2 regions of the Amycolatopsis sp. cmx-4-61 genome follow, and region 2 is predicted to be linked to the other one. Evidence: predicted binding sites of a transcription regulator. Region 2 holds the regulator's gene; the other holds the start of a gene.
What was found. Region 2 encodes HspR, which represses chaperone genes until heat shock. Its sites were predicted from a motif close to ANNTTGAGTNNNNNNNACTCAANNT; they were not measured.

Region 1 (4,168 bases), 800 kb from region 2:
TCGAGCTGCGAAAGCACCTCGGCCGGGACGTCGTCGAGGTCCGGCTCGTTGCGCTGCGGGATGATCACCGTCTTCATCCCCGCCCGGTGCGCGGCCAGCAGCTTCTGCTTCACGCCGCCGATCGGCAGGACGCGCCCGGTCAGGGACACCTCGCCGGTCATCGCGACGTCCGCCTTGACCACGCGGCCGGAGAGCAGCGACGCCAGCGCCGTCGTCATCGTGACGCCCGCCGACGGCCCGTCCTTCGGGACCGCGCCCGCCGGGACGTGCACGTGGATACCGCGCTTGCGCAGGTCGCCCACCGGCAGCTCCAGCTCCGCGCCGTGCGAGCGCAGGTAGGACAGCGCGATCTGCACCGACTCCTTCATCACGTCGCCGAGCTGGCCGGTCAGCTGCAGTCCGGACGCGCCGGACTCCTCGTCGGCCAGCGACGCCTCGATGTAGAGGACGTCACCGCCGGCGCCGGTCACCGCCAGGCCCGTCGCCACGCCCGGGGTCGCCGTGCGCTGCGTCGACGCCGGGAGCGACGACTCCGGGATGTGCCGCGGGCGGCCCAGGTAGGTCTCGAGGTCCGCAGCGTCGATCGCGAGCGGCAGCGACACCTCGTCGAGCGCCACCTTGGTCGCGACCTTCCGCAGCACCTTGGCGATCGTGCGGTTCGCGTCGCGCACGCCCGCCTCGCGGGTGTACTCGGCGGCGATCCGGCTGAAAGCGGCGTCCGTCAGCACGACGTCCGAAGCGCCAAGGCCGGCGCGCTCCAGCTCGCGGGGGAGCAGGTGGTCGCGGGCGATGGTCACCTTCTCGTGCTCGGTGTAGCCGTCCAGCGTGACGAGCTCCATGCGGTCCAGCAGCGGGCCGGGGATGGTCTCCAGCGCGTTGGCCGTGGCCAGGAACACGACGTCGGACAGGTCGAGCTCGACCTCGAGGTAGTGGTCGCGGAACGTGTGGTTCTGCTCCGGGTCCAGCACTTCGAGCAGTGCCGCGGTCGGGTCGCCGCGGTAGTCGGCACCCACCTTGTCGATCTCGTCGAGCAGCACGACCGGGTTCATCGAGCCGGCTTCCTTGATGGCGCGGACGATCCGGCCGGGCAGCGCGCCGACGTAGGTGCGGCGGTGCCCGCGGATCTCCGCCTCGTCGCGGATGCCGCCCAGCGCGACCCGGACGAACTTGCGGCCCATGGCCTTCGCGACGGACTCACCCAGCGACGTCTTGCCGACCCCGGGAGGGCCCGCGAGGGCGAGCACGGCGCCCGAACGACGGCCGCCGACCGGGCCCATGCCCGATTCCGCGCGGCGCTTGCGCACGGCCAGGTACTCGATGATGCGTTCCTTGACGTCGTCCAGACCCGCGTGGTCGGCGTCCAAAACGGCCCGCGCGGCCGCGATGTCGTAGACGTCCTCGGTGCGCTCGTTCCAGGGCAGCTCCAGGACGGTGTCCAGCCAGGTGCGGATCCAGCCGCCCTCGGGGGACTGCTCGGACGTGCGGTCCAGCTTGTCCACTTCGGCCAGTGCGGCCTTCTTGACGGCGTCGGGCAGTTCGGCGGCCTCGACGCGGGCGCGGTAGTCCGTCTCGTCGGCGGTGCCGTCGAGCTCGCCGAGCTCCTTGCGGATGGCCTCGAGCTGGCGGCGCAGCAGGAACTCCTTCTGCTGCTTCTCCATGCCCTCGGCGACGTCCTTGCGGATCGTGTCGGTGACCTCGAGCTCGGCCAGGTGCTCCTTGCTCCACTCGAGCGCCTTCTCCAGGCGCGCGGTGACGTCCAAAGTGGACAGCAGTTCGAGCTTCTGGTCGGTGGACAGGTACGGCGCGTTGCCGGAGAGGTCGGCGACCGCGGAGGCGTCCTCGACCTGCTGGACGGCGTCGATCAGCTGCCAGCCGCCGCGCTGCTGGAGGATCGAGATGACGACGGCCTTGTACTCGGCCGCGAGCTTGGCGGTCTGGTCGTTCGTGGTCTCGGGGGCGTCCTCGGCGTGCACCCAGCGGGCGGCGCCGGGGCCGTCGGCGATCCGGCCGACGACCGCGCGGGCGGTGCCGCGCAGCAGGACGGCGGCCTTGCCGCCGGGCACGCGGCCGATGCGCTCGACCGTGGCGACGGTGCCGTGCTCGGCGTACTCGCCGTGGACGCGGGGGACGATGAGGACTTCGGCCTTCGGGGCCGCGGAAGAGCGGATTCCGGGGAAGGACGCCGGGGTGGGCGTCTTGGCCTGGGCGGACTCCACCGCTGCCCGCGTCTCGGTGTCGGTCAGGTCGAGCGGGACGACCATGCCCGGCAGCACGACGTCGTCATCGAGCGGGAGCACGGGCAGGAGGCGGGTGTCGGACATGTGCACTCCTCGTGTAGTTGAGTCTGCCTAGCTCAACTCTCCGATGGGTGCGTTTGTTTCCGATGGTGCGTTCGCCCACAGCGATCGGCAAAGGTGCAGGTCAGGCGGGTTTTTCCGCGACGGCGCACCACGCGAAGGGACGCGCCTCCGCCTCGAGGGCGTTGATTTTCCGGTCCGGCCGCCAGTCCGGCAGGTGCACGATCCCGGGCTCGAGGAGCCGCCAGTCCCCGAAGAGCGGCTCGATCTCCTCGCGGTTGCGGAGCCAGACCGGGTTGCTCGTCTTCCGGTACTGCTCGACGAACCAGCGCAGCCCCTCCAGGTAGGGACCGTCGCCGTCGCCTTCGCTCATCTGCGAGATCGCCAGCCAGCTGCCCGGGGCGAGCGCGTCGCGGTACGCCGCCAGCAGCCCCTCCGGGTCGTCGTCCGGGCCGACGAAGTGCAGCACCGCCGCCATGATCAGGCAGACCGGCTGCGAGAAGTCGATCAGCCGCCGCGTCTCTTCGGCGCGCAGCACGGACTTCGCGTCCCGCATGTCGGCCTGGACGATGCCGGCCCAGTCGGTCGCCACGCTCTCTTCGAGGATGAGCGTCGCGTGGGCGACGGCGACCGGCTCGTAATCGACGTAGACCACCTTCGCGTCGTGGTCCTCCGGCAGCTCCGCCTCGACGACTTCGTGCACGTTGCCGGCCGTCGGCACGCCGGAACCGAGGTCGATGAACTGCCGGATGCCGGCCCGCAGCGCCGCCCGGACCGCGCGGTTCATGAACTCGCGGTTCTGCTTGGACCCCGGGCGCACCAGCGGCCACTGCTGCTCCATGCGCCGGCCGAACTCGCGGTCCACGGCCCAGTTCTGGGTACCGCCCAGGTACCAGTCGTAGATCCGGGCCGCGGACGGCTTCTCGGTGTCGACACCCTCGGGCGCTCTCGGCGCGGAATCCCGCTGGTCGGTCACTTCAGGGCTCCCCTCACTGGCGGCGGGGGCCAGCCTATAAGCCGGGCCCGGCCCGGGTAATCCACCAGTAGTTCACCGAACAGCCGGTCGACGCTGCCAGTACGTCCACAGCGGGCGGTAGCCCTGCGCGTACCAGAACGGCGTCGACAGCGGGTTCGCCGCCGCGTGGTGCAGCAGGACGACGTCGGCGCCTTCCTCGTCGAGGACCTGGTGGGCGTGCGTCGCCAGCGCCGTGCCGACGCCGGACGACCGGGCGGCCTCGGCCACGGCCAGTGACGACAGGTACCCGACGCGCGCGGCGGCGACGCGGCTGCTGATCCAGCCGGTCTCGCCCGGGTGCTGGACGCTCACCATGCCGAGCGGACGGCCGTACAGCTCGGCGATCCACAGCGGCGGCTCCGGCCGCTTCAGCTGCTCGGCGAGGTCCTTGGCCAGGATGTCCTCGACGCCGGTGCGCCAGTTCACCGTGCCGTACTGGGCGTCGTAGGAGTGCAGCTCCATGCCGAGCGCCACCGCCGTCTCCAGGTCGCCGGGCTCGGCGCGGCGGATCTTGACGCCCGGGGTGCCGAGCGGGGTCGCCGGGACCAGCCGCTGGGCGGGCCGGACCGCGATCACCCGCAGCGGCGCGAAGCCGTGGTGCAGCATTTCGCGGCCGCCGGCCGCGTCGCGGCTCGCGCGCGGCACGATCGCCGCCGTCTCCGTGTCACCCGGTTCAGCGACCGCGCGCAGATGTTCATCCCATCGGGTGAGGAGGGCGTCGAGGACGGCCGCCGGCTGCGGCCCGGCCAGCTGGAGGTCGAGCCGGTGCTCGGTCAGCGCCCGCCACGGCGCGTTGGGGGCGTCGCGGTCGACCTGGACGCGGGACGCGAGCCCGGACGCGGCCGAGTCGCCCGTC
Region 2 (4,168 bases):
GCGGCGTCACGCGTGGCGCCGGGTGACCGCATTCTTCGGCGGACACCTGCAGCAGCCGGCCCGACCTTCGCACTGAGCCGAGTGGAGCAGCGGATTCGTCGAACGGCGGTAGTTCGTTGACCGTTGTGCCCGAATCGACTTATGGTCTAGACCACATCTCCCCCGGATGTGCTCGTTCGTCCTTCCTGGCGGAACGACGCTGTTCCCCTTCGAGGAGCCGGAAAATGACCTGGAAACGAAAGCTCTTCGCGGCCGCGTCCGGTGCGTTGCTCGCCCCGGTGCTGGTCGTCGCCCTCCCCGCCACCAGCGCGAGTGCCCACGGTTACGTCTCGGATCCGCCCAGCCGGCAGGCCAACTGCGCGGCCGGGAAGGTCCCCAACTGCGGGCAGATCGTCTACGAACCGCAGAGCGTGGAAGGCCCGAAGGGGCTGCGCAGCTGCAACGCCGGCCTGTCCCAGTTCGCCGAACTGGCCGACGAATCGAAGCCGTGGCCCGCGAAGTCGGTGGGCACCACGGTGACGTTCAACTGGGTCTTCACCGCCCGGCACTCGACGTCGAGCTACGAGTACTACGTCGGCAACACGCGCGTCGCGGTGTTCAACGGCAACAACCAGCAGCCGCCGTCGACGCTGTCGCACACGGTGAACCTGGCCGGGTACTCGGGCCGGATCAAGGTGCTGGCCATCTGGAACATCTCGGACACGGCCAACGCGTTCTACAGCTGCATCGACCTGCAGGTGGGCGGGGGCGGCACCACGACCCCGCCGCCGCCGACCACCACCACGCCGCCGCCCCCGACCACGACGACCCCGCCGCCGCCCACCACGACCACCCCGCCGTCCAGCGGGACGTGGTCGGCGGGCACGGCGTACAAGGCGGGCGATGTCGTGACGTACAGCGGCGTGAGCTACCGCTGCCTCCAGCCGCACACGGCGATCGCCGGCTGGGAGCCGCCGAACACCCCGGCGCTGTGGCAGCGTCAGTGAGAGTGGTCCTGGTCGTCGTCGCGCTGCTGCTGACCGGATGCGGCAGCGGCGCGACGTCGGCCGCCCCGCAGTACAACGCGGCCGACGTGATGTTCCTGCAGATGCTGATCCCCCAGAACGAGCAGGGGATCGAGATCGTCCGCCTGGCAGCGGGCCGCCCGGTGCCGGCGTCGCTGAAAGAACTGGCGAAGGCGATCGAGCTGACGCAGCAGACGGAGGTCGCGGACATGCGGCGCTGGCTCCACGACTGGGACCAGCCCGAGACGATGGACATGAACCCCCAGGCCCACGCGGGCCACGGCGGCATGAAGATGACCTCGCCGGACCTGGTGGGCGCGTTGCGGGCGGTCCCGGACGGCGAGTTCACCCGGCGGTTCCTGGACGTCCTGACGGGACAGCAGCAGGGAGCGGTCGAGCTGGCCCGGACGGAGAACGGACCGGCAGGCGGGGTCAACGCCCAGGCGCGCGACCTCGCTCGGCGCGTGATCGAGTCCCGGACGGGCGAGGTCAAGCAGTTGCTGAACACGAAGACGTGATCCCGCGGCGCGACCGCGAGCAGCCGGGGAGGGACTGCTCGCGCGCGAAGGGCCTCCCCGGTCACCCGGGGAGGCCCTTACTTCGCTCGGTCGTTACCGGCGCTGGTCGTCAACGGCGCTGGTCGTCAACGGCGCTGGTCGTCAACGGCGCTGGTCGTCAACGGCGCTGGTCGTCAACGGCGCTGGTCGTCAACGGCGCTGGTCGTCAACGGCGCTTGGGGCGCCAGACCACCATCGCGGTTTGCTGGTTGAGCGGCACCAGGTCCCGGCGGTAGGACGCGTGCGCCGCCGCGGCCGCCTGCTCCGCCGCCATGTAGGCCGCGGTCAGTTCCTCCGTCAGCTCGGTGATCCGGGCCCGGAGCGCGTCGACCTGGTTCTCCAGCTCGATGATGCGCTTGATGCCCGCGAGGTTCACGCCGTCCTCTTGCGACAGACGCTGGACCTCGCGCAGCAGCGCGATGTCCCGCATCGAGTAGCGCCGGCCGCCGCCGGGGGTGCGGCCCGGTGAAACCAGGCCCTGCCGGTCGTACGTGCGCAACGTCTGCGCGTGCATCCCGGCCAGCTGGGCCGCCACCGAGATGACGAACACCGGGGTTTCCTCGTCCCCTTCCTGGGGAATCCCGCCGAACACCACTCTCACCTACCTTGCAGCAGCTCGGTGATCTCGGGCCGGGGGTCGTGCCCGGCCATCGCCTCGGCGTACGCCTGCAGTGCTTCGCGCGCCTTGTCGTCCAGTTTGGCGGGAATCGCCGCCTGGAGGGTGACGAGCAGGTCACCTTGCGAACCGTCGCGCTTGGCGATGCCCTTGCCGCGCACGCGCAGCACCCGTCCGCTCGCGGTGCCCGGCGGTACCTTGAGCGAGACCTTGCCTTCCAGCGTCGGCACCGTGACGGTGGTGCCGAGCGCCAGCTCCGTGAAGTCCACCGGCACGGTGATCGTCAGGTCGAGCCCCTTGCGCCCGAACAGCGCGTGCGGAGCCACGTGGACCCGGACGTACAGGTCACCCGCCTGCGCCCCGCCCCGGCCCGGCTCGCCCTGGCCGGCCAGCCGGATGCGCTGGTCGTCGTCGACGCCCGGCGGGATCCGGACGGTCAGCGTGCGGGTCCGCGTGCTGATGCCTTCGCCGCCGCACTCCGGGCACGGGTCGTCGATGATCTGCCCGCGGCCGCGGCAGTCGCGGCACGGCTCCGAGAACGCGAACGCGCCCTGGCTGCGGCTGACCAGCCCCGAACCGGAGCAGGTCGGGCAGGTCCGCGGCGACGTCCCCGGCCGCGCGCCGTTGCCGCCGCACGTCGCACACGTCGCCGGGCTCGACAGCCGCAGCGGCAGGGTCGCGCCCTTGACCGCCTCGGTGAAGTCGATCCGGACGTCCGTCTCGACGTCGGCGCCGCGCTGCGGCCGGTTCGCCGTCGCGCCCGCCGACGACCGGCCGCGGCCGAAGATCCCGCCGAGGATGTCGCCGAGCCCGCCGAAACCGCCCTGCTGACCGGCGCCGGCCTGGCCGAAGATGTCGCCCATGTCGAAGCTGCCGGTGCCACTTCCGCTTCCCGGGAAGTTGAACCCGCCCGCACCGCCGAACAGCCGCCGTGCCTCGTCGTACTCCTTGCGCTTGCTCGCGTCGGAGAGCACGCCGTACGCCTCGGAGACCGCCTTGAACTTCTGCTCCGCCTGCGCGTTGCCGGCGTTCGCGTCCGGGTGGTTCTCCTTGGCCAGCTTCCGGTAGGCCTTCTTGATTTCGTCCGCGGTGGCGTCGGAGGAGACGCCCAGCTCACGGTAGAAGTCCTTACCGATCCATTCCCGTGCGCTCATCGGGCGTCTCCTCCTCCCACTTGGTTCCTCTTACTGCTGCTGTTCATCGACTCCGCCGTCGAGTGGCAGCTCGCCACCGACGGACGGGTCCCCCGGGGCCGCACCGGGCTCGTGGTCGGTCACGCCGACCAGCGCCGCCCGCAGTACGCGGTCCCCGAAGCGGTATCCGCGGCGCATGACCACGGTGACCGTCGGGCCCGCCACGTCCGGCGAGGTGTTGTGCTGCACGGCTTCGTGCACGCTCGGGTCGAAGGGCTCGCCCTCGGTGCCGAACGACTCCAGGCCCGCGCGCTGCAGGCCGCTGATCAGCTTGTCGCCGACGGCCTTGAACGCGCCGGTGAGGTCGCCGTGCTGCTCGGCCCGCTCGAGGTCGTCGAGCAGCGGCAGCAGGTCGTTCACCACGGTCGCCTTCGCGCCGATCACGACCGCCTCGCGGTCACGCTCGACCCGCTTGCGGTAGTTGGCGTACTCGGCCTGCAGGCGCTGGAGGTCGGCGGTGCGCTCCGACAGTTCCTTCTCCACGTCGGAGACGACCGACACCGCGTCGTCCATGATCGTGTCGCCGAGCGAGGGGCCCGCATGCTCCACGGGCGCCTCCTCCGGCTCCGGCGCCGCGTGGGCCGGACCGGGCGGGCGAACCTGCCCGGTCTGGGGGTCCACCCGACGTCGGTCCCGCACGACCACCGGCTCCTCGGGGCCTCGGCCCTGGTTCTCGGATTCGTCGTAGCTGTGGGTCACTTCTTCTCGTCCTCTTCGACGATTTCGGCGTCCACCACGTCATCCGCCTTGGCCTGGCCGCCGGCCGCACCGGCGTCCCCGGTCGCACCCGCACCCGCA

Region 1: the regulator HspR is predicted to act here: its motif matches at 2,336-2,360, upstream of lon (endopeptidase La).

The regions. Positions count from the first base shown of each region.
Region 1 covers NZ_JAEBEI010000001.1:1,983-6,150, reverse strand. Annotated here, with positions in the region: gene lon (endopeptidase La) at 1-2,321, opposite strand, end outside; gene ACLJOU_RS00015 (SAM-dependent methyltransferase) at 2,422-3,273, opposite strand; gene ACLJOU_RS00010 (GNAT family N-acetyltransferase) at 3,346-4,168, opposite strand, start outside.
Region 2 covers NZ_JAEBEI010000001.1:805,531-809,698, reverse strand. Annotated here, with positions in the region: gene ACLJOU_RS03960 (lytic polysaccharide monooxygenase) at 225-986, shown strand; gene ACLJOU_RS03955 (DUF305 domain-containing protein) at 983-1,522, shown strand; gene ACLJOU_RS03950 (heat shock protein transcriptional repressor HspR) at 1,728-2,153, opposite strand; gene dnaJ (molecular chaperone DnaJ) at 2,159-3,331, opposite strand; gene grpE (nucleotide exchange factor GrpE) at 3,362-4,069, opposite strand; gene dnaK (molecular chaperone DnaK) at 4,066-4,168, opposite strand, start outside.